3 regions of the Desertihabitans brevis genome follow, and region 2 is predicted to be linked to each of the others. Evidence: predicted binding sites of a transcription regulator. Region 2 holds the regulator's gene; each other region holds the start of a gene.

Region 1 (9,490 bases), 500 kb from region 2:
CCGCCGGGGCTCGACGCCCCGGGCGCGGGCATGCCGCAGTCCCTCGCTGACCGGGTCAGCCGCGGGTGCGGCAGGGCGAGGCTGGGCTCCGACCGGGCGCAGGTCAGAACGGTGGCGGGTCGTGCTCCCCGGAGGCGCGCTCCCCTGGCGCCGTAGCAACGGCCCCTCGGAGCGGGGGTGCACCGCTCCTGCCGTTCGGCGTCGGCGCCGCGGGAGGCGGGGCGCCTCCGCGGGGTCGTGCGGTCTGGCCGGTCGCCGTCCGCGGTGACGGCTCAGCGGACGGCGGTGGTGACTGCTCGGAGCGTCTGGTGCCGTCGCGCCGGCCCGTCGGTGGGCCGGTGAGCGCGGTGGTGCCGTCGCGGTCACGGAGGAAGCGGTGGCCGTGGGGGCTCGTCCACAGGTGGACGCCGGGCGCGAGCCGCCGGTAGCGCCAGCGGTGGTGGGTCTTGTCGTTGTGGTGGCGCGGGCACAGCGGCACGAGGTTGTCCGCGGAGGTGGGGCCACCCTGCTCGTAGGGGATCTGGTGGTCGAGCTGCACCGTGGGCTTGCGCGGCACCTCGTCGGCCGGCGTGGCCAGGGCACGCCCGCGCCTGCCGGCACGGAGCGTGCGCGGGTGTGCGGGTCGGTGGCAGAAGGGGAACAGGCAGGTGCGGTCGCGCAGCGTGACCCGCTCGCGGAGCCAGTCGGGGATCGCGTAGCCCTCGACCGAGGGGTTCTCGTTCAGGTCGATGACCGGCTTCACCTCGACCTGGGCGTCGGGCCGACCGCACCAGTCGCGGATCTGGCCGGCGGTGACCGGGGTGCGGGTGTTGCCCACCCACCCGACCTGCGCCCGGTCCGGCGCACCGGTGGGCGTCCGGCCGAGCGCATCGGCAGACAGGTGCAGGTACAGCAGCACCCGAGACCGCCCTGCCGCCGGCGACCCGCCGGGCCCGCGCTGGTCGGCCGTCGTGGAACCAACGGCCGGGCCGGTCGTGGCGTCGTCCTCGGCAGTCGGACCGAGGTCGAGGGCGGGCTGGCGCCGGGCGAGCTCGCCGACGGCCATCGAACGGCGGACGTCCAGCGGCTGCTCGCACCCGGCCTGCGCCAGGGCGACGGCACCGTCGCTGATCGCGGCGTCGAGGTCGAGCGCGTCCACCAGGTCGAGGGTGCCTTCGACGTAGGACAGGCCGCCGCCGTCGCCGTCGTCGGGGTGGCGCACGGTGAAGTGGCGGCGGTCGGCGGCCTCGAGACGGCGTCGCTCGGCCTCCTCCGGCATGAACTCCAGCACCGCCGCGTCGACCAGCCGGTCGAGCTGACGCGGCCCGACCCGTCCGGCGACGGCCGCGACCTGACGGTCGACGAAGGCGACCGCCTCGAGCGTGAGGGTGCTGGTGGACTGGGCGATCCCGCGTGCCCGCCAGGCCGGCACGCGCCCAGCCTGCACGAGCGCCCACACCGCGGGCAGGCGGTGGCGCAGCTCCAGGGCGTCGCCGATCAGCCGCTGACCGGACTCGGACGGCAGCCCGACCGCGGCGGCGAACTCCGAGATGCAGGCGCGGTCCACCTGCGGGGTGCCCTCCCCCGCCAGCGGGACACCGCACTCGCGGCCCTGCCAGGTGGAGACGGCCGCCTCGTCGGCGTCCACCGCCGGGTGCAGGTCGGCCCACGAGGCGGCGTGCCGGAGCAGCCCGGCGCTCGCGCTCAGCTCCTGCTCGTGCAGCTCGCGCGCGCCGGCGAGCACCGTCGTCGCGTCGATCCCCCGTGCTGCTTCCATGACCCCGACGCTACGGAAGACCTCTGACAGTTTCGAACGCGTGATCGATCTGGGATCCGTCGTCGCGGGAACGGCTCGGGCCGTGTGACGTCGACCCGTCGCGCTGCAACGGGCTCAGGGGTCGGGGCCGTTCGAGCCTCGCTCCCGCTCACTTCCGGGTGGCGGCCGGGGTCCGCGCGCATCGGCTCGTGGCGCGGCAGCCGCGCCCCGGAGATGAGGGGCTCGGTCACGCCGCGGGGACCACCTCAGGACGGCGGCAGTCGGTTGCTCGCCCTTCGACAGGCTCAGAGCGCTTGAAGCCGGGTGCGGCGCAACCGCTCAGCTCGGCCGGCGGGAATGAGCCGGCCGGCGTCCGCGCTCGCCCTTCGACGAGTTCGGAGCGTGGGGCGGCGGCGCGGGTCAGCAGCCGATGGTGGTGAGGCGGACCGTCTCGGGAAGGGCGAGGAGCTCCTCGATCATCGGGGCCGGCAGGGGGCTGGCGACGTCGGTGACGACGTAGCCGAGCTCACCGCGGGTGGAGAGCACCTGGCGGTCGATGTTGACCTGGTGGCTGCCGAGGACGGTGTTGAGCCGGGCCAGCACGCCGGGGACGTTGCGGTGCAGGTGCAGGATCCGCGCGTGCGGCACCTGGTCGTCGATCTGCACCGAGGGCAGGTTGACGCTCATCACGGTGGCGCCGGTGGCGGCGTAGTCGCGCAGCTTGCCGGCGACGAACCGGCCGATGTCGATCTGCGCCTCCTCGGTCGAGCCACCCACGTGCGGGGTGAGGATGACGTTGGGGATCCCCTGGAGGCTGGAGACGAAGGGGTCGCCGGCCGACTTCGGCTCCTCGGGGAAGACGTCCACGGCGGCACCGGCGAGGTGCCCGCTGAGCAGCCGCTCCCGCAGCGCCTCGTGGTCGACGACGATCCCCCGGCACAGGTTGAGGAACAGGCTGCGCGGACGCATCTGGTCGAACTGCTCCGCGCCGAACAGCCCCGCGTTGCCGGGACGCCCGTCCACGTGCAGCGAGACCGTCTCCACCTTGGACAGCAGCTCCTCGAGGCTGTCGCAGCGCCGGGCGTTGCCCAGCGCGAGCTTGTCGACGACGTCGTAGAAGTACACCTGCATGCCCAGCGCCTCGGCCACCACCGACAGCTGGCTGCCGATGTTGCCGTAGCCGACGATGCCCAGCGTGCGGCCCCGCACCTCGTGCGAGCCCTTCGCCGACTTGTCCCACACGCCGGCGTGCAGCGAGGCGTTCTTGTCGGTGAGGTGGCGGGCCATCGCGATGATCTCGGCGATCGCCAGCTCGACCACGCTGCGGGTGTTGGAGAACGGCGCGTTGAACACCGGGGTGCCGGCGCGGCTGGCGGCGTCGAGGTCGATCTGGTTGGTGCCGATGCAGAACGCGCCGACGGCGGTCAGCCGTGTCTCGGCGAACACCCGCGCGGTCAGCTGGGTCTTGGACCGGATGCCCAGCAGGTCGACGCCCTGCAGCGCCTCGATCAGCTCGTCCTCGTCCATCGCCCCGGAGGCGGTGCTCACCTTGATGGAGCGTTCCTCCAGCAACCGGGTCGCCTCGGGGTGGATGTTCTCCAGGAGCAGCGCGCGCACGGCCGCCAGTCTAGGAAGCACCCCGCACACCTGCGGTCGCCGTCCAGCGACTGGCCGTCGGAGCCGGGTCAGCTCAGCGGGTCCAGCGTCCGACGGGCCAGCCCGAACGACAGCGTCATCCCGATCCCGGAGGTCGCCGACCACCCGGACGCCCGGCGCGGTCTCGCGGTCCAGCAGCGGCTCCACCGGTGAGTAGGCGTAGACCCCCTGCCACCGCTCGATGACGTCGAACCGCGTTCCCAGCAGCCGGCCGGCCGCCCCCACCAGCAGCACCGAGGTCGCCTCGGACAGGAAGGGCCGCACCGTCGGGGCGTAGGCGTGGGAGTCGCCGAGCACGAAGCTGCCGTCGGCGAGCTGGGTGGTCAGGACGTTCGCCCCGACCGCGAGCAGCTCCGGTGTCGCCGCCTCCACCTCTGCGCGCAGCGCCGCGCTGGAGGGCTGGGCGGTGAAGGCGTCGTAGCGCAGCATCGAGGTGGCGCTCAGCACCGCCGGGCCGATGGTGGGCTGCCCGCCCGACCAGAGCCCGCGGGCCATCTCGAGGCTGCACCGGGTGATCTGGTGCTCCTCGGCCAGCGTCGGCAGCAGCTGGTCGACGTCGTGGCCCACGCAGACCAGGACCTGCCGCTCGCCCGCACCGGCCGGCGGGTGGTCTGCACCACCCCGGGCTCCACCGCGGTCACCGCGGTCCGCCAGCGCACCTCACCGCCCGGCTGGTCCTGCACCCAGGACGCTAGCGCGGCGACCGTGACCCGGGGGTCCACCCGCAGGTCGGCGGCGAGGAAGGCCCCACCGACCAGGTCGTCTGCGCCGCAGCCGTCCAGCCGGCGGCGGGTCTCGGTCGCCGACAGCACGGTCACCGAGCCGTCGTCGCGGGAGGCCGCCAGCTCCTCGAGCACGGCGAGCTCGGCCGGCGTGCGGGCCACCGCCACCGCCCCCACCTCACCGGCCCAGAACCCGGCCGCCGCGGCCGCCTCCAGCCAGCCCCCGCGGGAGCGCAGCCCCAGCTCGCGCAGCTCGCCGCTCTGGGCGGTGAGGCAGATGTGGCCGAAGTTCCGAGGCCCCGACGGCCTCGGCGTCCCGGTCGAGCACCGTCACCGACATCCCCCGCCGCAGGGCTGTCATCGCGTGCGCCATCCCGACCACGCCGGCGCCCACCACCACCAGGTCGCGCAGCTCCTCCGTCACGCACGCATCCTGGCGGCGACCTCCGCGGGGCGGCAAGCCCGACTCCCGTGCGCCGCGGCCGCCGACTCCGACCGGGCGGCGGCACAATGACGCCATGAGCCGTCACCCCGCCCTCCGGGTCGTCCTGCGGGCCTACGACGCGAGCGAGCGCACCGCCCGGCGCGGCACCGCCAACCTCGCCCGGCGGGCCCGGCGGCTGCGTTACCGCTCGTTCCTCATCGGCCAGTGTGCTATTACCGCGGGGCTGGCCTACCTGGTCGCGAACCGGCTGCTCGGCCACCCGCTGCCGATCTTCGCCCCGGTGGCGGCGATCGTCTGCCTCGGGTTCTCCTTCGGCCAGCGGTTCAGCCGGGCCATCGAGATGGCGGTCGGGGTGGCGCTGGGGGTGGCGGTCGGCGACCTGTTCGTCATCGTCTTCGGCACCGGACCGCTGCAGATCACCGTGGTGGCGGCGCTGGCGATGGCGGTGGCCACCCTGGTGGGCGCCCGCAACCTGATGATCACCCAGGCCGGTGTGCAGTCCTCCATCGTCGTGGTGCTGGCGGCCGGCACCGGGCCCAGCGTGGACCGCTGGCTGGACGCCGTGGTCGGCTGCGCGCTCGCCCTGGTCGTCACCACGGTGGCGCCGTCGGCCCCGCTCATCCGGCCGCGGCTGCTGGTGGCCGAGGCCCTGCAGGAGGTGGCCGGGACGCTGACCGCGGCGCGGACGGCGCTGACCAGCACCGACCTGCAGCTGGCCGAGGAGGTGCTCGACCGGGCCCGGCGCAGCGAGCAGCGGTTGTCGGCGATCGAGGAGGCCAACCGGGAGGGGATGGCGGTGGTCCGCTACTCCCCCTTCTTCGGCCGGCGTCGCAACGAGGTGCAGAACATCGCCGCGCTCTACCAGCCGCTGGACCGGCTGATGCGCAACCTGCGGGTGCTCACCCGGCGCACCGCGGTCGCGGTCTTCCACGGCCAGCGACCGCCCGAGGCCTACCTCCAGCTGCTCGACGAGCTGGTCGAGGTGGTGGAGTGGATGGCCGGTGAGCTGTACGAGCGCCGGCTGCCGACCGCCGCCCAGAAGCGGCTCGTCCGCCTCGGCCAGCACACCGGCGACGCCGGGCTGAACACCAGCCTGTCCAACATCGTCGTGCTGGCCCAGATCCGCTCGATGACGGTCGACCTGCTGGAGCTGACCGGGCTGTCCTACGCCGACGCCCGCGACCTCATCCCCGAACCGGCGTGAGACTCAGCGGTAGCGCACCGTCGCCTTGCCCGACTTCCAGGTGATGGTGCCACCCTCGAACCGGCTCACCCGCGAACCGCCGGGTCCGGCCTCCTCGGTGCCCAGCGGTAGCCCCAGCCGCGACTTCTCCGCGCCGAGCTGGCGGTAGCGCTCGTCGATCTTGCCGTAGGTCTCGCGCACCCGGTGGTCGACCCAGAACCAGGTGCCGGTGGTGAAGCGCTGCACCGGGACGCCCTTGGCGGCGCTGCGGGTCTCCGGGCCGGTGGGCACCCCGCGGTGACGCTGCTCGGAGTCCGACAGCCGGTTCCAGTGCCCGCCGAAGCCGCCGATCAGCGGCACCGCCCGGCCGCCCTGCCAGAACGCCCAGCCCTTGCTGAACCGCTGCACCGGCGTCCGCAGCGTCGTGTGGGCGACCTCCTCCCCGGCCGGGACGCCGAGGGCGTCGCGCAGCCGGGCGTCGTCGCGGTAGGAACGCCAGAACCCGTCGCGCACGACCCGGGCGCCGGTCGGGCCCGTGAAGATGATGGCGCCGTTCTCGAACCGGCTGATCCGCGAGCCGTGCGGGCCGGCCTCCTCGTCGCTGATCGGGAACCGCAGCCGTGACCCAGCCGTGCCGAGGGCCCGGTAGCGGTCGCGGATCCGGCCCACGGTCCAGTAGGCGTCGGTGCGCGGGGAGGAGAACAGGGTGTGGCGGGAGAACTCGCGCATCCGGCCGTCGGCGACGTCGCGCTCGGGCCCGGTGGGGCGTCCGAGCGGACCGTCCGCGCCGCCGGTCTGCTGCCAGCGCCGGTCGATCGCGGTGGCGGTCGGCACGACCCGCAGCAGGTCCGAGCGCAGGCCGAACCGGCCGCGGAAGGTGGCGCCGGAGACGGTGACGCTGCTCTTGCTGCCGACCACCTTGATGGTGCGGACCCGGCCGCCCCAGCTGCCGGCGCCGTCGCGGGCGGTGACCTGCAGCTCGCGCACCGTGCCGACCTGCGGCCAGGCGGCGGCGAGCTGGCGGGCGGTCAGCGTGACCTTCCAGGCCTGGGACTGCACCACACCGTCGTAGGGGTCCTTGCGGGCCGTGAGGTAGGGGTGGTCGCCGCGGGCGGTGTGCCCGCCGTTGGAGGCCGAGAACTGGGTCAGTGCCACCTCGCCGCGGTAGCTGACGACGTAGCGGGCGGTGCCCTGGACGGCCGCGGTGCCGCCGCTGGTCTCGTGGCTGGTCCGCCGGCCCGAGACGGTGGTGGCGACGCCCTTGTACACCTGGCAGGCGGTGGTGTCGCAGACGTCGTAGCCGCTGGTGCTGCTGTGCTCGCGCAGCCGGACCGCATAGCTCCGGGCGGCGACGGCCTGCGCCCGGACGGCCTCGCCGTGCCAGGAGGTCGGCATCTCCGCCGGGACGACGCCGCGCAGGTACAGCTCGAGGTCGACGGTGTTGACGGTGCGGGCGCCGCTGCCGGCGGCGATCAGGCCGACCCGGCCGCGGTACTCGGTGGTGCGTCCGCCGGGCAGCACCACCGAGACCACGTCGTCGGAGGTGTCGAACTGCCAGGGCCGGGACGCCGACAGCCCCGGGTCGTGCTTCTTCCAGGCACCGCCCTTCGCCCGCCGCTCCAGCACGAACGACGACCCGCTGCGCCGCACCCGCCACTCGGCGTAGGACGATCCGGTGGGCAGCGTGGCGTACTTCCTCGCCTTCGGCTCGTAGAGCCGAATCCCCTTCTCGGCCAGCACCTGCAGGCTCGCGTCGGTGTCGGCGGTCAGCCAGACCCGGATGCTGGAGGCGTCCAGCCGGGTGATCGTGGTGCCCGGGTAGTAGAAGCCGAGGATGTCCCGCCAGTGCAGACCCTGGCGGGCCGCGCCGTAGGCGCCCCACTGCGACATGCCCCAGCCGTGGCCGTAGCCGCTGCCCTCGATCTGGAAGCTGCCGTCGTGGACGGCGACGGCGTCGTCGGCGCGGGCGGGTGACCACCCGGTCAGCAGCAGCGCGAGGCCGACGGCGGTGGTGGTCAGGGCGCGTACCCACGCGGCCGGACGTCTGGCGGTCATCGTCTTCTCCCGGGCTCGTCCCCCGAACCGGGAGAAGCGTCCACCGGCCCGGTCGTCGGCGCAAGAGCCGGCGACGAACCCTCAGGGACAGGTCGAGACCAGCCTCCGCCAGCCCCGCTCGCGAGCCGACCGGGACGCCAGCGAGGATGGGAGGTCCACGGCCCTGACGGATCCGTCCCGAGGAGGAACGATGCCCCCATCCGGTGAGGTCGGCGACCTGCACGTCGCCACCGTCGTCATCAACGTCTCCGACATGGCCCGGGCCCTCGCCTTCTGGCGTGCGGCGCTGGGCTACGTCCCGCGCGAATCCGAGCTCGACCCCGAGTTCATGATGCTGGTCGACCCGGACTCGCGCCGGATCCCGGTGTCGCTGCAGCGCACCGACGACCGACCCACCCAGCCGGTACGGGTGCACATCGACCTCTACACGTCGGAGCAGCAGCGCCACGTGGAGCGGCTGCTGGCCCTGGGCGCGACCCGGGTGGAGGACTGGCCCTACCCGCCGGAGGCCGACTTCGTCGTCCTGCGCGACCCCGACGGGAACGAGTTCTGCCTGATCGACCAGCCCGAGCTCAGCGTGGTCACCCCGCACGAGTGACGTCGGGAGGTCGCCCGCGCGAACGGCTCGACCGTCACTCCCAGCCCACCCGGACCAGCGAGGTGACGTCGAAGGGGTCGCTGCCGTGCTGGGCGGCCAGCACCCCCGCACCCTCCGGCGAGCCGGTCCACAACGTCCGGCCCGGGCCGACCCAGCGGTCCCAGGCCCGGGCGTAGCCCTCGACCAGCGTGGCGTTGCGCCCGAGCGCCGTCGGCACCGCGTGCCAGGCCTCCGCGGTCGGCACCGTGCCACCGGCTCCGACCCGCAGCAACGCCCGCCGGCCGCTGACGGCGGCGGGCACGCGGCGGCTGATCAGATAGCGCGGGTCCAGCACCGGACCCAGCGCCTCCTCCAGCGCGGCGGCGAACTGCGCGGAGACCGCCACCTCGACGCCGGTGAGCCGGCAGCGGTACTCCCCCGCCGAGTCGACCTCCACCACGACCGCGTCGGCGCCTCGGGGGCTCAGCCCGCCGGCGTGCAGACCGTCGGCGACCGCGGCCGCCACCTGGTGCACCGTGGTCGGCTGGCGCGCCGCCTCCAGGGCCAGCCGGCCCCGTCGGAGCAGCCGGGCCGCCTGAACCCCACCGGCCAGGGCCAGCGCCAGCGGGACGAGCAGCGCCAGCGGACCGGGGTCGAGCAGCGTCAGCACCAACCCGGCGGCCGCCGCCAGCACGCCGACCACGGCCGCCGGGTGCACCGGCCCGGGCACCGCCAGCGCCCGGGCCCGCAGCCGTCCGGCCCCGTCGGGGACCACCGCGACCGCCGCCGTGCCGGTGCCCAGCGGCCGCCGGCCCGGCACCAGCCGCAGGGTGTGGGCGAGCTCGTCGCGGTAGGGCTCCCCCACCCGCCACTGCTCGGTCAGCCGGTGGCGCTGCTCGGCGCGCCGCAGCATCCGGGCGTTGACCGCCTCGATCTCGGCGACGTCGGGCGGGTGGTAGGGCGAGAACGCCGGGTCGACGTGGCCGACGCCGTCGACCACCTCGCCGTCGGCGTCCACACCCCAGAAGCCGGTGTGCTTGCGGACGAGGCGCTGCCAGTCGTTGGCGCCGCGCGGGTGCTCCGGGGCCAGGGCCACCACCGACCAGGTGACGGCCGT
Region 2 (9,490 bases):
GTCGGGGCGTTGCTCGACGCGGGGCGCCCCGACCCGTGTCCCGGTCAGGGCCCCTGGACGGGCCCGGCAGCCGTCGGCGCGCCGCGCAGCTCGCTGATCGCGGCCTCGAAGTCGTCGACGGACTCGTACTTCTGGTAGACGCTGGCGAAGCGGAGGTAGGCCACCGGGTCGAGCTCGCGCAGCGGCTGCAGGATGGCCAGGCCGACCTCGTCGGCGGGGACCTCGGGGTTCCCCGCGGCCCGCAGCGTCTCCTCCACGGTCTGGGCCAGCTGGGCCAGCGCGTCCTCGCTGACCGGTCGGCCCTTGCAGGCCTTGCGCACCCCGCTGACGACCTTGTCGCGATTGAACGGCTCGACCACGCCGGAGCGCTTGACCACCATCATCTGCATCCGCTCGACGGTGGTGAACCGACGCCCGCACTCGGGGCACTGGCGACGGCGCCGGATGCTGGTGCCGTCATCGCTCACCCGGGAGTCGAGCACCCGGGAGTCGGTGTTGCGACAGTACGGACAGTGCACGACCACTCCCCCGGGATCGACGGCCTGGATCTACCTGTAGCGGAATCACATCCGTGTGACCACTACATGTAGTGACCTTAGGGCGATCTCGCCCCTAGATCAAGCCCGGACATCCTGCCGGTCGTCACCCCGGCGCAGAGTCAGCCGGTCACCACCAGGAAGCGACCCACCATCGCCACCACCGCGAGCACGAAGGTCGCCAGGGTGAGCGCGGTGACCACGGCCACCCCACGGGCGGTCAGGTGCCAGTCGCTCCCGGTGGCCGTAGCCGGGGCCGGCGCCGACACCCGGCAGGCCCGCGGCGCCCGGGCCGGGGTGCGCAGCTCCGGCGCACCGGCCCCGGTGGGACGGACCCGGCTCTGCGGACGCACCCGGCGCCGGCGGACCGGCGGGGCGACCCGCAGCGCGGACTCCGTCAGCGGACCGGCGGTCACGATGGTGGTGCTCATGCTGCCTCCTCGGTGCGTCGAACCCATGTTCGATACCCCTGTCTACTCGATTCGAACGTGTGTGCCAACGACCTCGCCCGGCGTGTTCGAACACGTGTTCGCAGGCCCACCGGTCGGTCCGTCGGCCGACGTCGAGAACTCCACCAGGAGGCACTGACAGTTCTCGCGCGACGACGTCCCGAGCCCGGCTCTTGGCCCTGCCGGGCGCCGTCGGGACGACCGCGCAGCGCGACGCGCCGAGGTCGAACAGGTGTTTGATTGGTGCGCGCAGGAGCCGTAGCGTCTGCTCCATGGTCCGCAGCACCGATGAGCCGCCCGTCCCCAGCACCCGCCCCGGCGGACGTCGACGCGGACGTCCCAGCGCCGAGATGGTGGCCGCCCAGCTGGCCGAGTCCGGGGCCACCGTCACGTCCCTGCCCGACGGCCCGGAGGACGTCCACGGCCTCACCCCCCGCCAGCGCCGGATCCTCGAGGTGATCAAGGAGTCGGTGGAGCGCCGCGGCTACCCGCCGAGCATCCGGGAGGTGTGCGACGCGGTCGGTCTGGCCAGCTCCTCCAGCGGCAGCCACCAGCTCAAGGTGCTCGAGGCCAAGGGCTACCTGAGGCGCGACCCGAACCGTCCCCGCGCGATGGAGGTGCTGCTGCCCGGCGGGCCGTCGGTGGGCACCGCACCGGACGAGGCGCCGGTGCTGGCCAACGCCGGGGACGAGACCGGCGTGTCGGACGCCTTCCCCGCCGCCGTGCCGGTGCCGGTGGTCGGGCGGATCGCGGCCGGTGGCCCGATCCTGGCCGAGGAGGTCGTGGAGGACGTCTTCCCGCTGCCCAAGCAGCTGGTCGGCGACGGGACCCTCTTCATGCTCGAGGTGCGCGGTGACTCGATGGTCGACGCCGCCATCTGCGACGGCGACTGGGTGGTCGTCCGGCAGCAGCCCGACGCCCAGAACGGTGACATCGTGGCCGCCCTGATCGGCGAGGAGGCCACGGTCAAGACCTTCAAGCGCACGCCGGGCCAGGTGTGGCTGCTGCCCCACAACCCGGCCTACGAGCCGATCGACGGCAACGAGGCGACCGTGCTCGGCAAGGTCGTCACGGTGCTGCGCCGGGTCTGAGCCGCCCGGGTTGGCCCGGCGAGCGGCTAGCGTCGCCCCGTGCCCAGCCCCGACCAGCTGTCCGCCCACCCGTCCGTCCCGGCGCCGCGATCGCGCTGGGCACGGGTGCTCCGGGTGGTGCTCGTCGTGCTGGCCGTCCTGCTCGCCCTGCCGGTGCTGGCCTACGTGGGCAACGGGGTGGTCGGCTCGGTCCGGCAGGCCCGACTCGCCCGTGAGGTCGCCGCCGAGGTGCGCGACGGCCGAGCGGTCGCCGAGCCGGAGGTGAGGGCGCTGCGCGACCGCCAGCGGGCGGCGGTGGCGGCCGCAGGCGGGCCACCGCCGCGCCACAGCCACCTCGCGCTGGAGTGCCAGCTCGGCACCCGCGACGCGGGCTGGATCGTGCAGGAGCACACCCAGACCTGCTCGGTGCGCAGCATCGACCTCCACCCAGTGGCCGACCGGGCCGCGGCCGACGCCCTGGTGGCCCGGCTGGCCGCGGCCGACTTCGGCGAGCCCACCTCCTCGCCGCTGCCCGACGGCTGCGTCGCGCTGCGGAAGCGGTCGGAGGCGGACCTGCCGGAGGTCGAGACGCTGTGGGTCCCGGCGGCGGCGGTGGCCGACGACCGGTGCTACCAGCTGCGCACCGCCGGCGCCGACGGCACGGCCGGGGAGACCTTCGCGCTGGAGGACCTGGAACCCGGCCAGGACTGGGTGGCGGTGGTCACCACCCGCACGGTGCTCCCGGAGCGCGGGATCGGCTGCAGCCCGTGGTCGGTGCTCTTCTGCACCGCGCCCTGGGACGAGCCGGTGCGGGACTGACCCGGGGTGCGACCGGTCAGGCCTGCTCGCCCCGGGCCTCCTGCAGCCGCCGCAGCGCCTGCACGGCCACCTCGCGGTCGGTGGTCGACCACATCGGCGGCATCGACGAGCGCAGGAAGCTGCCGTAGCGGGCGGTGACCAGCCGCGGGTCGAGGACGGCGACCACCCCGCGGTCGCTGGCCCGGCGGATCAGCCGTCCCGCCCCCTGGGCCATCAGCAGCGCGGCGTGGGTGGCGGCGACCTGCATGAAGCCGTTGCCGCCGCGCTCGGTGACCGCCTGCTGGCGGGCCTGCATCAGCGGGTCGTCGGGGCGCGGGAACGGCAGCTTGTCGATGATCACCAGCTCACACGTGTCGCCGGGCACGTCGATGCCCTGCCACAGCGACACGGTGCCGAACAGGCTGGTGGCCGGCTCCTCGACGAAGCGACGGGTGAGCTCGGGCAGGTTCGCCTCGCCCTGGCAGAGGACGGTGTGGTCCTTGAGCTGGCGCCGGACGTGGTCGGCGGCCACCTCGGCCGAGCGCTGGGAGGCGAACAGCCCCAGCGTGCGTCCGCCGGCCGCCCAGACCAGCTCGGCCACCTCCGCCAGGGTCTCCTCGCTGATCCCGTCCCGCCGCGGCGGTGGCAGGTGGCGGGCCAGGTAGAGGATGCCCTGGCGCCGGTAGTCGAACGGCGAGCCGACGTCGATCCCGCGCCAGCTCAGGGCGTCCTCGGCCGGCTCTCCGGGGTCGGGGTCGTCGGTGCGCTCCCCCGGCCAGAGCCCGACCGAGCCGGCGGTGGCGTCGAAGCTGCCGCCGAGCTGCAGGGTGGCCGAGGTGAGCACGGTGGGGTGCTGGCTGAGCACGTGGCTGCGCATCAGCCCGGCCACGCTGAGCGGCGCCACCCGGAGCTCGCGGCCGGCGCGCTCGCGGTCGACCACCCAGACCACGTCGGCCTCGGCCAGCGCGGCCATCCGCTCGGCGAGGTCGAACACCTCCTGGGCGACCGCGGCGGCCTGCCGCTTCTCCGGCTCGTCGGTGGCCTGCGACGCGCCCTGGCCGCCCTTGCCCAGCACCGAGACCACCCGACGGGCCACGTCGCGGACCCGGCGGCAGGCGTCGACGCAGCCGTGCCCGGGATCGGTGATCCGTTCCGGCACCGCCGCGTCGAGGGCGATCCGCAGGGTGTCGGCGCTGTCGAGGAACTCCCCGCCCAGGTCGTCGTCCAGCCAGGTCAGGCACCGCTTGGCCACCCGCTCCACCTGCGCCGGGCTGAGCTCGCCGGAGGCCGCCCCGGTGACCCGGGCCACCAGCTCGTGGGCCTCGTCGATGACCACCGCGGAGTACTCGGGGATGGCGGTGCCGCCGTGCATGGCGTCGATCGCCAGCAGGGCGTGGTTGGTGACCACCAGGTCGGCCTCCCGCGCCCGCTCCCGCGACTTCTCCACGAAGCAGACCTCGCCCCACGGGCAGCGTGCGGCTCCCAGGCACTCCCGGACCGGCACCGACACCTGCGCCCAGGCCCGCGGGCTGTGGCTCGGCGCGTCGTCGCGGTCGGCCAGGCCGCCCTGCTCGGCCTGCTGCTCGGCCCACTCCCGCAGCGCCACCACCTGGGCGCCGACGGCCGAGCCGCCCGAGCCCGTGCCGCCGGTGACCGGGACGGTCTCCGCCCCGGTGGGCCCGCTGCCGGACGGCGCGTCCTGGACCATCGCCATCAGGTCGGAGCCGGTGACCAGCGCCTCCTGCTCGTCGACGACGCCGTCGCGCACCCGCAGCAGGCAGGCGTGGTTGGAGCGTCCCTTGAGGACGGCGTGGCGGGGCCGGCGTCCGGTGACCTGCTCCACCGCGTCCAGGGCGGCCGGGATGTCCTTGTGCGCGAGCTGGGTCTGCAGGGCCAGCGTGGCGGTGGCGATGACCACCCGCTCCTCGGGGTGCTCGGTGAGGTGGGCCAGCACCGGCGCGAGGTAGCCCAGCGACTTACCGGTGCCGGTACCGGCCTGCACGAGCAGGTGCTGGCCGGTGCGCAGGGTCGAGGCGATGGCGTCGGCCATCTGCTGCTGGCCGGGACGCGCGGTGCCGCCGATGCCCCCGACCGCGGCCTGCAGCACGTCGCGGTGACCGGCGGACGTCGTGGAGGTGGGAGGCACCCGTTCACCGTATCCGGCCCAGCCAGGCACGGGCGGGTTCTCCACAGCGTGCCGCCGGGACGCGGGACGTCACCGGGTGGACCTCCGGCGGACACACCGCTGCAACGTGGCCGACCTAGCGTCGAGGACGACGACCGACCACGGCGGGAGGAGGCGAGGGTGCACGACGCCGTCGACCCGTTCATCGGCACGGAGGCGACCCGGCTGCCGCCGCCGGAGGGCCTGGCTGCCACCTGGTGGTGGCCCAAGCCGCAGATCGGCAACACCCACCCCGGTGCCACCCACCCCTTCGGGATGGTCTCGGTGTGCCCCTACTCCGGCGCCTACCCCACCGGCTACGGCCGCTACGACTTCAACACCGAGGGCGTCCCGCGCACCGTCCACGACGAGGTCGTGGCCAGCGGGTTCACCCACTTCCAGCAGTCCGGGACCGGCGCCATCCGCAAGTACTACAACTACTTCCGGGTGACCCCCATGCTCGAGCCGCTGGACGCCCTGGGCACCACCTGGCCGGTCCGCGACGAGGTGGCCCGCCCCGGGTACTGGGCCGGCACCCTGGGCTCGGGCATCCGCTGCGAGCTGACCGTCGGTCCGAAGTCGGCGGTGCACCGCTACGTCTTCCCGGCCTCGGAGCGCGCGCGGGTCGTGGTCGACGCCTCGATCGGCGGGCTGGCCCTGCCGCACAGCCGGACCGTCCCGCTCCGCGCCCACCTGGCGATGCTGGCCCCCGGTGTGGCCGAGGGCGAGATCACCGTCGAGGGCGTCCCGCTGGCCACCCACGTGCAGGTGCACGCCCCGGGCTGGCGGCAGCTGCTGTGGTACGACCGGCGGCTGATGCCCGGTGGCACCCGGCTCGACCTGGACGGGATCCGGCCGACCACGTTGCGCCCCTTCGGGATGGTGTGGAGCGGGCCCAGCCGGTCCGACCAGGTGGTCGAGGTGAGGATGGGCTGGTCGCTGCGCGGCTGCGAGCAGGCCCGGGCCAACCACGACGCCGACCTCGGCCGGCGGGTGACCGCGTTCGGCTGGCGCCGCCGGGCCACCGAGGACGCCTGGCGCAGCCACCTCGGGCGGGTGCAGGTGGAGCCGGTCAGCGCGGAGCAGGAGACGGTGCTGGCCACCGCTCTCTACCACTCGCTGGTCAAACCCTGCTTCGCCCCCGACGAGGCGCCGGGCTGGACCGGGGACGGGCCGTGGGTCTTCGACGTCTGCACGATGTGGGACATCTACCGCACCCAGCTGCCGCTGCTGACCCTGCTGTTCCCCCAACGCGCCACCGACCTCGCGGTCTCCCTGCTCACCGTCTGCGAGGAGGAGGGCAACCTGCCGATCGGCTACCGGATGGCCAAGGGCGCCGACCGGTTCTCCCGGCAGGCCAGCGCCCTGGCGCACCTGCTGCTGGCCGACCTCTGCGAGCGCGACGTCCCCGGCATCGACTGGGACTGGGCGCTGGTCCACCTCGAGGCCGAGCTGCGCCGCACCTACGGCGAGGACTACCTGCTGCACCAGGTCGCCCACCCGATCAGCCACACCCTCGACCTGGCGATGGCCTACCACGCCACCGCCGCGGTGGCCCGCCGGGTCGGCGACCGCGCCCTGGCCCGGCAGCTCTCCGGTCTGGCGGGCGGCTGGATCAACGCCTTCGACCCCGACACCGGGCTGCTGGTCGACTCCACCTTCTACGAGGGCGGCCGCTGGAACTACTCCTTCCGGCTGCTGCACGACATGCGGGCCCGGATCGAGCTGGCCGGCGGTGACACGCCGTTCGTGGCGATGCTGGACCGCTTCTTCGGGTTCGGCCAGCCGCCGGTGCGTCAGCCCGGGGTCGGGCCGACCAGCGCCGAGCTGCAGGCCGGCTACGCCCTGGGCCGCTTCGAGGGGCTGAACAACGAGCCCGACTACGACGCCCCGTGGGCCTACCACTGGGCCGGACGTCCCGACCGCACCGCGGAGGTGGTGCAGCAGGTGCTGCGTTCCCAGTTCGGCACGGGGCGCGGCGGGCTGCCCGGCAACGACGACTCCGGCGGGCTGAGCGCCTGGTACGTGTGGGCCACCCTCGGGCTGTTCCCGGCACCGGGGCAGTCGCTGTTCCTGCTGCACCCGCCGGCCGTGCCGTCGGCCAGCCTCGTGCTGGAGGACTCCGAGCTCGCCGTGCACGCCCGCGGCCTCACCCCGCCACGCCCGGGACGGGTCGACCACGTGCAGTCGGTCACCCTCGACGGCCGGCCGCTGGAGCGGGCCTGGCTCAGCGCGGCGGAGCTGCGGGAGGCCTCGGAGCTGGTGTTCACCCTCGGTCACGAGCCGAGTGGCTGGGGCCGGCAGCACCGCCCGCCCTCGACGTCCGACCCCCGCCCACCCGACCCCTCCCGGAGGTGACCGTGTCCGCTCCCGTCCCCGTCCTGCCCAGCGACCCGGCCGGACGCCGGCTCGTCCTCGTCGTCCGCGCCGACCCGGTCATCTGCGGGCACTCCGGTGAGGCCCGCTGCCTGGCCGAGGTGGCCCTGCAGCGCGGGTTCACCGATGTCCGCATCGTCACCTGGACGCTGGACCGGCTGCAGGCCAGCGGACTGCCGCTCAAGCCGCTGGAGACCGTCAGCCCCTACAGCCCGGGGATCACGGTGGAGCGGCCCGAACCCGTCGGCGACTACCGGGTGCCCGACGGCCGGCACCTGGCCGGGCTCACCGGCCGGCTGGTCGAGCTGTTCACCGACGGTGTCCCGACGGTGGCGATGTCGCTGTACCTCAGCCCGCACACGGTGGCGGTCAGCGACGCCGCCCGGATCGCCCGGCGGCTCGGCTCGGACGTGGTGACGATCGCGGAGGCGGTGGGCTCCGACATCACCAACGTGGTCCGCGACTGCGTCGCCCGCGGCCGGCACGGCGCCGCCGCGCACGTGCTCACCAGCTACCTCGACAGCGACCTCTGCGTCGCCGTCTCCCGCTACACCAAGGACCTGGTGGTCTCCGAGGCCCGTCGGCTGGACGCGCTCAGCGGCTCCTCCTTCGCCGACGAGCTGGCCGTCCGGGTCGGCGTCTCCTACCCCGCGATCGACACCTCCGCCTACACCGGGCTCGACCCCGAGCAGACCCGGCGGGTGCTCCAGCGGCGCGGGCTGACCCCCGACGGGTACGTGCTCTTCCTCTCCCGGCTGGCCTCGGCCAAGGGTCTGGACGACCTGCTCGGCGGCTACGTCGGCAGCCGGACCAGTGAGCGGCTCCGGCTGGTCATCGCCGGCCGTGGGCCCAAGGAGGACGACCTGCGCCGGTGGATCGCCGACTCGGGGGTGGCCGACCGCGTCGACCTGCTCACCGACGTCGACGACGCGGAGAAGCCGGCCCTGATGGCGGGGTCGGCGGCGTTCGTGCTGCCCAGCCGGCCGCAGCCGGAGTTCGTCGAGACCTTCGGGATCGCGCTGGTGGAGACGATGCTGGCCGGCGGCGGGCCGGTGATCACGTGCGACACCGGCGGCATCCTCGAGGCCGTCGGCGACACCGCGGTGGTCGTGCCCAGCTCCGACCCCGACGCCATCCGGACCGCCCTGGACGAGGTGGTTTGCGACTGGTCGCCCCAGCGCCGGGCGGAGACGGCCGCCCGGGCCCGGGCGCACGCGCTGCAGTTCGACCGGGCCGCGGTCTTCGACGCCCTGTTCGCCGGGGTCCTGGGCTCGACCGTGGACGAGGTGGCCTGACCCGGTCCCGGGCCGGCGCTCAGCCGGCGGTCCGGATCCGCCAGGCCTGCGGCTCCAGGGTCCAGGTGCTTCGCCGGCGCCGGCCCACCAGGTCGCCATCGGCGTTGATCCCGAAGCTCTCCCCCGCCAGCGCCTCGACGTGCACCCGGCGCCCCCGCAGCACGCGGACGTCCGCGCGCCCGAGGTGCCGCCCGGCCCTCAGGTCGCGGGCGAACCCCAGCCGGGCGGCCCAGCCGGTGGCGGTGCAGACGACCACGTCGGCCAGCCCGTCCTCCGGTGCCGCGGTCGGCGCCACCGGGGTGCCCCCGCCCACCGAGCGGCCCAGGGCCACCGAGACCATCAGCGTCCGCGACCCGCCGTCGAGCACGACCTCGTCGTCGACCAGCACCCGCAACCGCCAACCGAGGGCACCGATCCCCGCCCGCACGGCACCGACGAGGTAGCCCGTCCGGCCGAGCAGGCCCTTGACGTCCTCGGCGTGTGCCGTGGCCTCGGCCGCCACCCCGACGTGCACCACGTTGACCACCACCCGGCCCTGGTCGTCGTGCAGCAGACCCACCGACCGGGTGCGTCCGGTGAGGGCGACCTGGGCCGCCCGCTGCGGGTCCAGGGGGACCCCGTGCCCACGGGCGAAGTCGTTGCCGGTGCCCAGCGGCACCAATCCGACCGGACCCACCGCCGCCAGCACGTCGCGCTCGACCATCGCTTGCAGCACCCCGTTCAACGACCCGTCCCCGCCGACCACGACGACCGCTCGACCGGCAGCACCGGCCACCAGGTCCGAGAGCTCACCATCCCGGCC
Region 3 (9,490 bases), on a different contig from region 2:
ACGCGGACCACGTCGTCGACCGGGACCGACCACACCTTGCCGTCACCGATCCGGCCGGTGCGGGCCTGCTGGACGATGAGGTTGATGACGTTGTCGGCGTCGGGCTCGTCGACCAGCACCTCCAGGCGGATCTTCGGGATGAAGTCGACCGTGTACTCCGCCCCCCGGTAGACCTCGCTGTGGCCGCGCTGGCGGCCGTAGCCGCTGGCCTCGCTGACGGTCATCCCGGAGATCCCGAACCGCTCGAGGGCGTCCCGGACGGGCTCCAGCTGGTGGGGCTTGATGATCGCGGTGATGAGCTTCATGCCATTTCCTCACTGTTCGGGGCGGGAGCCGCTGCCGGCTCGTCGGCGGCCTGACGGGGGACGGTCGTGCCGGTGGCGGTGGCCGCCGCCAGCATCCCGCTACCACCCCGCAGCGGGTGCAGGTCGTAGCCGGACTCCGCGTGCTGGTCGCCGTCGATGCCGTCGACCTCGGCCTCCTCGTCCACGCGCCAGCCCATGACCAGCTTGAGCACGAAGGCGATCAGCAGGGTCACCACGAAGGAGTACACCAGGGTGGCCAGGGCGCCCACGGCCTGGATGCCGAGCAGACCGGCACCGCCGCCGTAGAACAGCCCGGAGGCCTCGGCCGGGGCGGCCGGGTCGGCCAGCAGACCGATGAGCAGGGTGCCGATCAGGCCACCGACCAGGTGGACGCCGACCACGTCGAGGCTGTCGTCGTAGCCGAGCTTGTACTTGAGCCCGACCGCGGCGGCGCAGGCGACGCCGGCGATGAGGCCGATGATGATGGCCCCGATCGGGGAGACCGAGGAGCAGGCCGGGGTGATGGCGACCAGACCGGCCACGATCCCCGAGGCCGCACCGAGGCTGGTCGGGTGGCCGTCGCGGATCCGCTCCAGCACCAGCCAGCCGATCATCGCGGCGCAGGTGGCGACGATGGTGTTGACGAAGACGGTGGCCGCGGTGCCGTTGGCGGCCAGTGCGGAGCCGGCGTTGAAGCCGAACCAGCCGAACCAGAGCAGGGCCGCGCCCAGCATCACCAGCGGCAGGTTGTGCGGCCGCATCGGCTCCTTCTTGAAGCCGATCCGCTTGCCGAGCACCAGGGCGAGGGCCAGGGCGGCCGCACCGGCGTTGATGTGGATCGCGGTGCCGCCGGCGAAGTCGATCGCGCCCAGCGTGTTGGCGATCCAGCCGCCGGTGTAGCTGCCGTCGTCGGTGGAGAAGGCGAAGACCCAGTGCGCGATCGGGAAGTACACCAGCGTCGCCCAGACGACGGTGAACACCATCCAGGTCGCGAACTTCGCCCGGTCGGCGATCGCACCGGAGATCAGCGCCACCGCGATGATGGCGAACATCGCCTGGAAGGCCACGAACGCCATCGCCGGCGCCGTCCCGGACAGGGCGTCCGGGCTCATCAGCCCGTTCAGACCCAGGTACTCCAGGGGGTCGCCGAGCAGCCCGGCGCCACCGACGGAGTTGCCGAAGGCCATGCTGTAGCCGTACAGAACCCAGAGCACGCCGACCACGGCCATCGCTCCGAAGCTCATGAGCATCATGTTGAGGACGCTCTTCGAGCGCACCATGCCGCCGTAGAAGAGGGCCAGCCCCGGTGTCATCAGCATCACCAGGGCAGCGCACACCAGGATCCAGGCGGTGTCACCGGTATCGATTTCCATGGGGCCCGATCGTTCGGCACCGGTGTTTCAGTCGACGCCGTTCTTTGTTACGGCCGCGTGTCCGCTGCCCGCCCGGTGTAAGCGTTGGGTGACGTGACGCCCCGGCCGGGCCCCGCCTTCACAGCCCCGGAGGGCTCGTCTAACGTTGGTCCATGGCGCCAGTGCCTCCGTTCTGGTCGGCTCCCCCGGGTGGGGAGCAGGTCGGACGGGGTTCGGGTGCCACTGCCATCTCCGCCGGATCTCGGGGCGGAGACGCCCCGACTCCGGCGGTCCCCCCAGAGCCACGGAGGTCGTCACCATGGATGTTGTCGTGTCGGGTCGTCACTGCGCCCTCACCGAGGAGTTCCGCGCCCACGTGCAGGAGCGGGTCGCCCGGATCGAGCGGTTGCGGGAGCGGGTGATCCGGGTCGAGGTCGAGGTCTCGGCCGACCGGACCCGCAAGATGGAGCAGGACACCTGCGTGCAGATCACGCTGCTCAGCAAGGGTCCCGCGGTCCGCTCCGAGGCCTGCTCGCACGACAAGACCATCGCCTTCGAGAAGGCCCTCGACAAGCTCACCACCCAGCTCCGCAAGGCCCACGACCGCCGCGCGGTGCAGCACCGCAACGGACGCCGCCCGCTGCGTGAGATCGCCATGCTGCACCCGATGGACGCCGCCCCCGCCGAGGAGGCCGAGCCCGACGACGTCCGCACCGTGGCGGGGATGCAGGTGCAGGGTGACGGCCCCCTGGTCGTCCGGGAGAAGACCCACAGCGCCCCGCCGATGACGCTGGACCAGGCGCTGGACGAGATGGAGCTGGTCGGCCACGACTTCTACCTCTTCGTCGACGCCACCAGCGGGCGTCCGAGCGTGGTCTACCGGCGCCACGCCTACGACTACGGCGTCATCCACCTCGAGACCGAGGGCGCCGACACCGCGCAGGCCGCGAGCGTCAGCGCCTGACCCGGTTCAGAAGAGCGCGGGCGGGCTGAGCAGCGTCGGGTTCTCCAGCTCCAGCAGCTGGCGCTTGCGCTCCAGCCCGCCCGCGTAGCCGGTCAGTGCGCCGTCGGCCCCGACCACGCGGTGGCAGGGGATGACGATGGCGACCGGGTTGCGGCCGTTGGCCGCCCCGACCGCCTGCGCGGCCCGTGGCCGGCCGAGCGCGCGGGCCAGCTCGCCGTAGCTGCGGGTCCGGCCGTAGGGGATCTGCTGCAGCTCGGCCCACACCCGCCGCTCGAACGGCGAGCCCTGCGGGGCCAGCGGCAGGTCGAAGACGGTGCGCTCGCCGGCGAAGTACTCCGCCAGCTGGTCACGCGCCGGCGCCAGGGCGGCGTCGTCGCGGACGCCGCGGTCCAGCCGCGGGTGGCGGTGGGCCGACATCAGCACGGCCGAGAGCACCCCGTCGGTGGCGATCAGGGTGAGCGGTCCGACGGGCGAGTCGAGCACGGAGTGGGTGGTGGGCACGGGACCTCCTCGGGTCTGGTCACCAGGTGGACGTCGCCGCGACCGCAGGTGTGAGGTCGGCGTCCCGGCGCCGTGGCCGTCAGCGCCCGGGACGCAGCCGGATCCGGCGGGTCTGGTCGCTCTCGTCCAGCTCGGCGACGCTGTTGCGCGACTTCACGAACTCGGAGAACGAGCCGTAGCCCAGCGCCTTCTCGTTGAACGACGGGTCCATCCGCTTCATCTGGGTCTTCACCACCGAGCTGTGCAGCCACTCCTCGTCGGACTTCTCGTGCGCCAGCCGCAGCGCCCGCTCCAGCAGCCGGGACGCCCCCCGCCGGCTCAGCGCGGCGTCCGGCTCAGGCGCGGTGTCGTCCTCGTCCTCGGTGCCGGTGGGGACGGCCGCGGACTGCCCCTCCGCTGCCGTGGTCGGTGCGCTGCCGGCGCCGCCGCCGCGTCGGCCGCCCGTCTCCGGACCGTCCGCCGCCGCCGTCGGGCGCCGCTCCGGCGCCGGCTCCGGCTCGTCCGGCTCCGGCTCGTCCGGCTCGTCCGGCCCGGCGGTGAGCCCGGGCAGCGCGCCGTAGGTGATGAGCTCGTCGCAGGCGGCTCCGAGGGACCGGCTGGTCGAGCCCGCGACACCCACCCCGACCACGTAGCGGCCGAGCCGCTTGCAGCGCTGGGCCAGCGGGACGTAGTCGGAGTCGCCGGCCACGATCACCACGTGGGTGAGGTCGGGCAGCCGGAACATGTCCTCCACCGCGTCCACCGCCAGCCGGATGTCGGCGCCGTTCTTGGCGTAGGCCGCCGCCGGGAACAGCTGCACCAGGTCGACGGCGCGCCCCACCAGCTGGCGCTGGTAGCGCGAGTTCACCGGGGCCGACCAGTCGGCGTAGGCGCGGGTGAGCACGATGGTGCCGTAGGAGGAGGCGAAGTCGATGATCGCCCCGACGTCGATGGTGGCCGCGTCGAGGCGCTCGGCCATCGCCGCGCTGGGCTCGCCGTCGGCGTCGGTCTCCCGGGCGCGGTCGCGGGAGAAGGCGTTGCGCCCGTGCTCGTGGTCGTAGTGGGAGATGACGATGTTGTCGAAGTCGATGTAGACGGCCACCCGGGCCTCGTCGGTGTCGGTCATGGCTCCTTCCTGGTCGGTGCGGCCAGTCTGCCCCGCCGCTGTCGGTGGTCGGCACTAGCCTCCCGATCATGCCCCGCGAGACGCTGACCCTCGCCCAGGCGCGGCGGGTGGCCGTCGCCGCCCAGGGTCTCACCGGACGCCCGGACCGCGACGCCACCATGCGCGACGTGCAGCGCCTGGTCGACCGGCTGGCGCTGCTGCAGATCGACTCGGTCAACGTGGCCGTCCGGGCCCACCTGATGCCGCTCTTCTCCCGGCACGGGCCCTACGACCCCGGGCTGCTGGCCCGGGCCTCCGGACGCCGTCCACGCCGGCTGTTCGAGTACTGGGCGCACGAGGCCTCGCTGGTCGACGTCGTGCTGCAGCCGGCGCTGCGGCCGCGGATGCAGGTGGCCGCCGAGGAGGCCTGGGGCCGGATCCGCCGGGTGCAGGCCGAGCAGCCGCACCTGCTGGCCCGGGTGCGCGAGGAGGTGGCCGCGCGCGGCCCGATCAGCGCCCGCGACATCCAGCACGAGGAGGAGCGCTCGCGGGAGCACTGGGGATGGAACTGGTCCTCGGTGAAGGTGTGCCTGGAGTGGTTGTTCTGGGCCGGCGAGATCACCGCCGCCCGCCGCAACGACCAGTTCGAACGGCTCTACGACCTGCCCGAGCGGGTGCTGCCGCCCGAGGTGGCCGCCGCGCCGACGCCGGAGCCGGAGGAGGCGGTGCGGACGCTGGTGCGCCGGTCGGCCCGGGCGCTCGGGGTGGCCGACCTGCGGGCGCTGGCCGACTACTTCCGGCTGAAGACCGCCCAGGTGCGTCCGGCGGTCGACGAGCTGGTGGCGGCGGGGGAGCTGCTGCCGGTGACGGTGCGCGGGCTGGACCGGCCGCACTGGCTGTGGCACGAGGCCCGGCTGCCGCGGCGGGTGGCCGGCCGGGCGCTGCTCAGCCCGTTCGACTCGATGGTCTTCGAGCGCCAGCGGCTGCAGGAGCTCTTCGACTTCCGCTACCGGATCGAGATCTACGTGCCGGCGCCGAAGCGGCGGTACGGCTACTACGTCTACCCGTTCCTGCTCGGCGAACGGCTGGTGGCCCGGGTCGACCTCAAGGCCGACCGGGCTGCCGGCGTCCTGGTGGTCAAGGCCGCCTGGGCCGAGCCGGACGCCCCCGCCGAGACCGCGCCGGAGCTGGCCGCCGAGCTCGCGCTGATGGCGTCCTGGCTGGGGCTGGACGACGTGGTCGTGCACGAGCGCGGCGACCTGGCGGCGCTGCTGCAGCGGGCGGTCGCCCTCAGCCGGTGAACGACTCCAGCACGGCCGGCGCCAGCGCGCGGTCGGCGTAGACCAGCCGGACGGCGTCAGGATCGGGGTTGCCGGCGTCGGGCCCGCGCCAGCGCAGCACCAGCCCCGCCCGCTCGGCCGCCGCCTTCGACCCGGTGTTGTGCTCCACCAGGTAGGCCACCACCGGCAGCTCAGGGCGCACCCGCCGGGCGGCCGGCAGCGCGGCGGCGATGATCTCCTGGGCCAGCCCCTGGCCCCGGCAGGCCGGGGTCAGCCGGTAGTAGAGGTTCCAGGCGACGCCTCCGCGCAGCGAGCAGCCGCCGACCCCGACCAGAGCACCGTCCTCGGGGCCGCCGCGGCGGCGCGCCACCCAGGCGCCCAGCCCGTGCTCGGCCCAGCTCTGCTCGTAGCCCCGCAGCAGCTGCTCGGTGTCCTCCCGGGTGCGGTGCCGGCCGCTGGGGAGGTGGCGCCAGCTGTCGGGGTCGGCGTGCAGCGCGAACAGCTCGGCCAGGTCGTCGGGCTGCGGCCGGGTGAGCAGCAGCCGGGGCGTCTGTGTCGGCGACAGCGGGGTGGTCATCAGCGGACCCCGGTGGGCCGGAACTGGATCGACACCCGCGGCCCGACGTCGCGGGCGGTCTTCGGGATGGCGTGGTCCCAGGTGCGCTGGCAGGAGCCGCCCATGACGATGAGGTCGCCGTGGCCGAGCGGCAGCCGACGGGAGTCGCCGCCGCCGCGGGGTCGCAGCGCCAGCGTCCGGGCCGCCCCCACCGAGAGGATCGCGACCATGGTGTCGACGTCGCGGCCCCGGCCGATCCGGTCCCCGTGCCAGGCCACCGAGTCCCGGCCGTCGCGGTAGTAGCACAGCCCGGCGGTGGTGAAGGGCTCACCCAGCTCGGCGGCGTAGCGCTCGGTGAGGGCGTCGCGGGCGGCGTCCAGCACCGGGTGCGGGAACGGCTCGCTCGCCCCGTAGAACTTCGTCAGCCGGGGGACGTCCACCTCGCGCTCGTACATCTGACGCCGTTCGGCGTGCCAGGGCACCACCTCGACCAGGTGGCTGAGCAGCGCGTCCGCCCCGGTCAGCCAGCCCGGCAGCAGGTCGACCCAGGCGCCGCGGCTCAGCGGCACCCGGTGCACGCCGTCCAGCGGACCGAGGCCGACGGGGTCGGCGTCGAAGAGCGACGTCTGCAGCGCGGTGCCGGCTGCCGGTGCGACGGGTGCAGCGGTGCGGGCCATCGTCGACCTCCCTCGAATCGAACGTGTGTTCACCCTAGCACCCTGGGCTGGTCGGCCGGGGCCACTACGATGGCCGAGGACCGACCGTCGACGGGAAGAGACTGCACCGTGGCACTGATGGACAAGCTGCTCCGCATGGGCGAGGGCAAGCAGCTGCGCCGCCTCCAGCGGATCGCCGAGCAGGTGAACTCCATCGAGGAGGACTTCACCGCGATGGACGACGACGAGCTGCGCGGCCAGACCGCGGACTTCCGGGCCCGGCTGGAGAAGGGCGAGTCCCTCGACGACCTGCTGCCCGAGGCCTTCGCCACCGTCCGCGAGGCCAGCCGCCGGGTGATCGGCAAGCGTCACTTCGACGTCCAGCTGATGGGTGGGGCCGCGCTGCACCTGGGCAACATCGCCGAGATGAAGACCGGTGAGGGCAAGACCCTGGTGGCGACCCTGCCGAGCTACCTCAACGCGCTCACCGGCAAGGGCGTGCACGTGGTCACGGTGAACGACTACCTGGCGAAGTTCCAGTCCGAGCAGATGGGCCGCATCCACCACTTCCTCGGCCTGGAGACCGGCGTCATCCTCTCCGGCATGACGCCGGAGCAGCGGCGCGCCGCCTACGCCTGCGACATCACCTACGGCACCAACAACGAGTTCGGCTTCGACTACCTGCGCGACAACATGGCGCTCAAGCTGGAGGACTGCGTGCAGCGCGGCCACCACTTCGCCATCGTCGACGAGGTCGACTCCATCCTCATCGACGAGGCCCGCACCCCGCTGATCATCTCCGGCCCGGCGCAGGAGAGCCACGAGTGGTACCCCGAGTTCGCCAAGATCGCGGCGAAGATGCAGCGCGACGTGCACTACGAGGTGGACGAGAAGAAGCGCACCGTCGCGATCATCGAGGCCGGCATCGACTTCGTCGAGGACCGGCTCGGCATCGACAACCTCTACGAGTCGGCCAACACCCCGCTGATCTCCTACCTCAACCAGTCGATCAAGGCCAAGGAGCTGTTCCTGCGCGACCGCGACTACGTGGTCGCCGACGGCGAGGTGCTGATCGTCGACGAGCACACCGGGCGCACGCTGACCGGCCGGCGCTACAACGAGGGGCTGCACCAGGCCATCGAGGCCAAGGAGAAGGTGCAGATCAAGGACGAGTACCAGACGCTGGCCACCATCACCCTGCAGAACTTCTTCCGGATGTACGACAAGCTCGCCGGCATGACGGGCACCGCGCTGACCGAGGCGGCGGAGTTCCAGAAGATCTACGGCCTGGGCGTGCTGCCGATCCCGACCAACAAGCCCATGATCCGCACCGACGAGAAGGACCTCATCTTCCGTACCGAGGAGGCGAAGTTCGCCGCCGTGGTGGCCGACGTCGTCGAGCGGCACCAGAAGGGGCAGCCGGTGCTCATCGGCACCGCCTCGGTGGCGAAGTCGGAGATCCTCTCGGCGCTGCTGAAGAAGGCCGGCGTCAAGCACGAGGTGCTGAACGCGAAGAACCACGCGCGTGAGGCCGCGATCGTGGCCGAGGCCGGACGCAGGGGCGCGGTCACCGTCGCCACCAACATGGCCGGCCGCGGTACCGACATCATCCTCGGTGGGAACGCGGAGTTCCTGGCCGACCAGGTGCTGCGCAAGCAGGGGCTCGACCCGGTCGAGCACGCCGAGGAGTACGAGGCGCGCTGGGCCGAGACGCTGGAGGCGATCGAGGCCGAGGTGGCCAGCGAGCACGAGGAGGTCGTCGCGCTCGGCGGTCTGTACGTGGTCGCCTCCGAGCGGCACGAGTCGCGCCGGATCGACAACCAGCTGCGCGGTCGTTCCGGTCGCCAGGGCGACCCGGGGGAGAGCCGCTTCTACCTCTCGCTGGGCGACGACCTGATGCGGCTGTTCAAGTCCGACGTCGTCGAGTGGGTGCTGCAGGCGCTGAAGATCCCCGACGACCAGCCGATCGAGAACAAGCGGGTCTCGAGCGCGATCGCCAGCGCCCAGGCGCAGGTGGAGGCGCAGAACTTCGAGATCCGCAAGAACATCCTGCGCTACGACGACGTGATGAACCGCCAGCGCCACGCCATCTACGGCGACCGTCGCAAGGTGCTCGAGGGCGCCGACGTCGAGGCCCAGCTGCGCTCGGCCACCACCCAGGTGGTGGAGAGCACGGTGCGCAACCACACCGTCGGGTTCGTGGAGGACTGGGACCTCGAGCAGCTGTGGACCGAGATGTCGCAGATCTACCGCGTCGGTCTGGACCGCGAGGACTACGAGGGCGTCGACCTGACCGCCGACGAGCTGGTCACCGCCTTCGTGGCCGACGCCACCCGGGCCTACGACGAGCGGGAGGCCGAGCTCGGCGAGGAGAACATGCGCGAGCTGGAGCGGCAGGTGCTGCTCACCGTGCTGGACCGCAAGTGGCGCGAGCACCTCTACGAGATGGACTACCTGCGCGAGGGCATCGGGCTGCGGGCGATGGCCCAGCGCGACCCGCTGGTGGAGTACCAGCGCGAGGGCGGCGACATGTTCAACCAGATGATGGCCGCCTTCACCGAGGAGGTCGTCGGCTACCTGTTCAACCTCGACGTCAAGGTCTCCCAGGTGGCGAGGGTGGGCGTCGTCCCGGGCGCGGACGGCAGCGCCAGGCCGGTCACCGTCGGCGACCTCGAGCAGCGGATCGCCTCGGGGCCCGACCCGGACTCCGGCGGCACCGAGGTGCGCCGCGAGGGGGAGCCGTCCCCGTCCGACGCCGACGTCCAGCCCGACGCCGGCACCCCGGCGACCGA

Evidence for each region. Region 2 encodes LexA, which represses DNA repair genes until DNA is damaged. Its sites were predicted from a motif close to TCGAACANNTGTTCGA; they were not measured.
Region 1: a site for LexA is predicted at 1,789-1,804, ahead of DT076_RS00540 (HNH endonuclease signature motif containing protein). Genes of this name have one in related genera too.
Region 3: a site for LexA is predicted at 6,737-6,752, ahead of DT076_RS11390 (alpha-ketoglutarate-dependent dioxygenase AlkB). Genes of this name have one in related genera too.

Annotation. Positions count from the first base shown of each region.
Region 1 covers NZ_QOUI01000001.1:120,864-130,353, reverse strand. The annotation lists gene DT076_RS00540 (HNH endonuclease signature motif containing protein) at 104-1,756, opposite strand; gene serA (phosphoglycerate dehydrogenase) at 2,156-3,352, opposite strand; gene DT076_RS19525 (FAD-dependent oxidoreductase) at 3,832-4,281, opposite strand; gene DT076_RS20390 (FAD-dependent oxidoreductase) at 4,292-4,633, opposite strand; gene DT076_RS00525 (FUSC family protein) at 4,632-5,762, shown strand; gene DT076_RS00520 (SpoIID/LytB domain-containing protein) at 5,766-7,796, opposite strand; gene DT076_RS00515 (VOC family protein) at 7,987-8,394, shown strand; gene DT076_RS00510 (DEAD/DEAH box helicase family protein) at 8,429-9,490, opposite strand, start outside.
Region 2 covers NZ_QOUI01000001.1:616,461-625,950, forward strand. The annotation lists gene nrdR (transcriptional regulator NrdR) at 45-518, opposite strand; gene DT076_RS02895 (hypothetical protein) at 659-967, opposite strand; gene lexA (transcriptional repressor LexA) at 1,258-2,076, shown strand; gene DT076_RS02905 (hypothetical protein) at 2,116-2,874, shown strand; gene DT076_RS02910 (ATP-dependent DNA helicase) at 2,891-4,903, opposite strand; gene DT076_RS02915 (glycoside hydrolase domain-containing protein) at 5,159-7,375, shown strand; gene DT076_RS02920 (glycosyltransferase) at 7,378-8,688, shown strand; gene DT076_RS02925 (diacylglycerol/lipid kinase family protein) at 8,708-9,490, opposite strand, start outside.
Region 3 covers NZ_QOUI01000006.1:211,311-220,800, forward strand. The annotation lists gene DT076_RS11355 (P-II family nitrogen regulator) at 1-305, opposite strand, end outside; gene DT076_RS11360 (ammonium transporter) at 302-1,678, opposite strand; gene hpf (ribosome hibernation-promoting factor, HPF/YfiA family) at 1,977-2,621, shown strand; gene DT076_RS11370 (methylated-DNA--[protein]-cysteine S-methyltransferase) at 2,628-3,122, opposite strand; gene DT076_RS11375 (NYN domain-containing protein) at 3,202-4,227, opposite strand; gene DT076_RS11380 (winged helix-turn-helix domain-containing protein) at 4,296-5,507, shown strand; gene DT076_RS11385 (GNAT family N-acetyltransferase) at 5,497-6,063, opposite strand; gene DT076_RS11390 (alpha-ketoglutarate-dependent dioxygenase AlkB) at 6,063-6,719, opposite strand; gene secA (preprotein translocase subunit SecA) at 6,828-9,490, shown strand, end outside.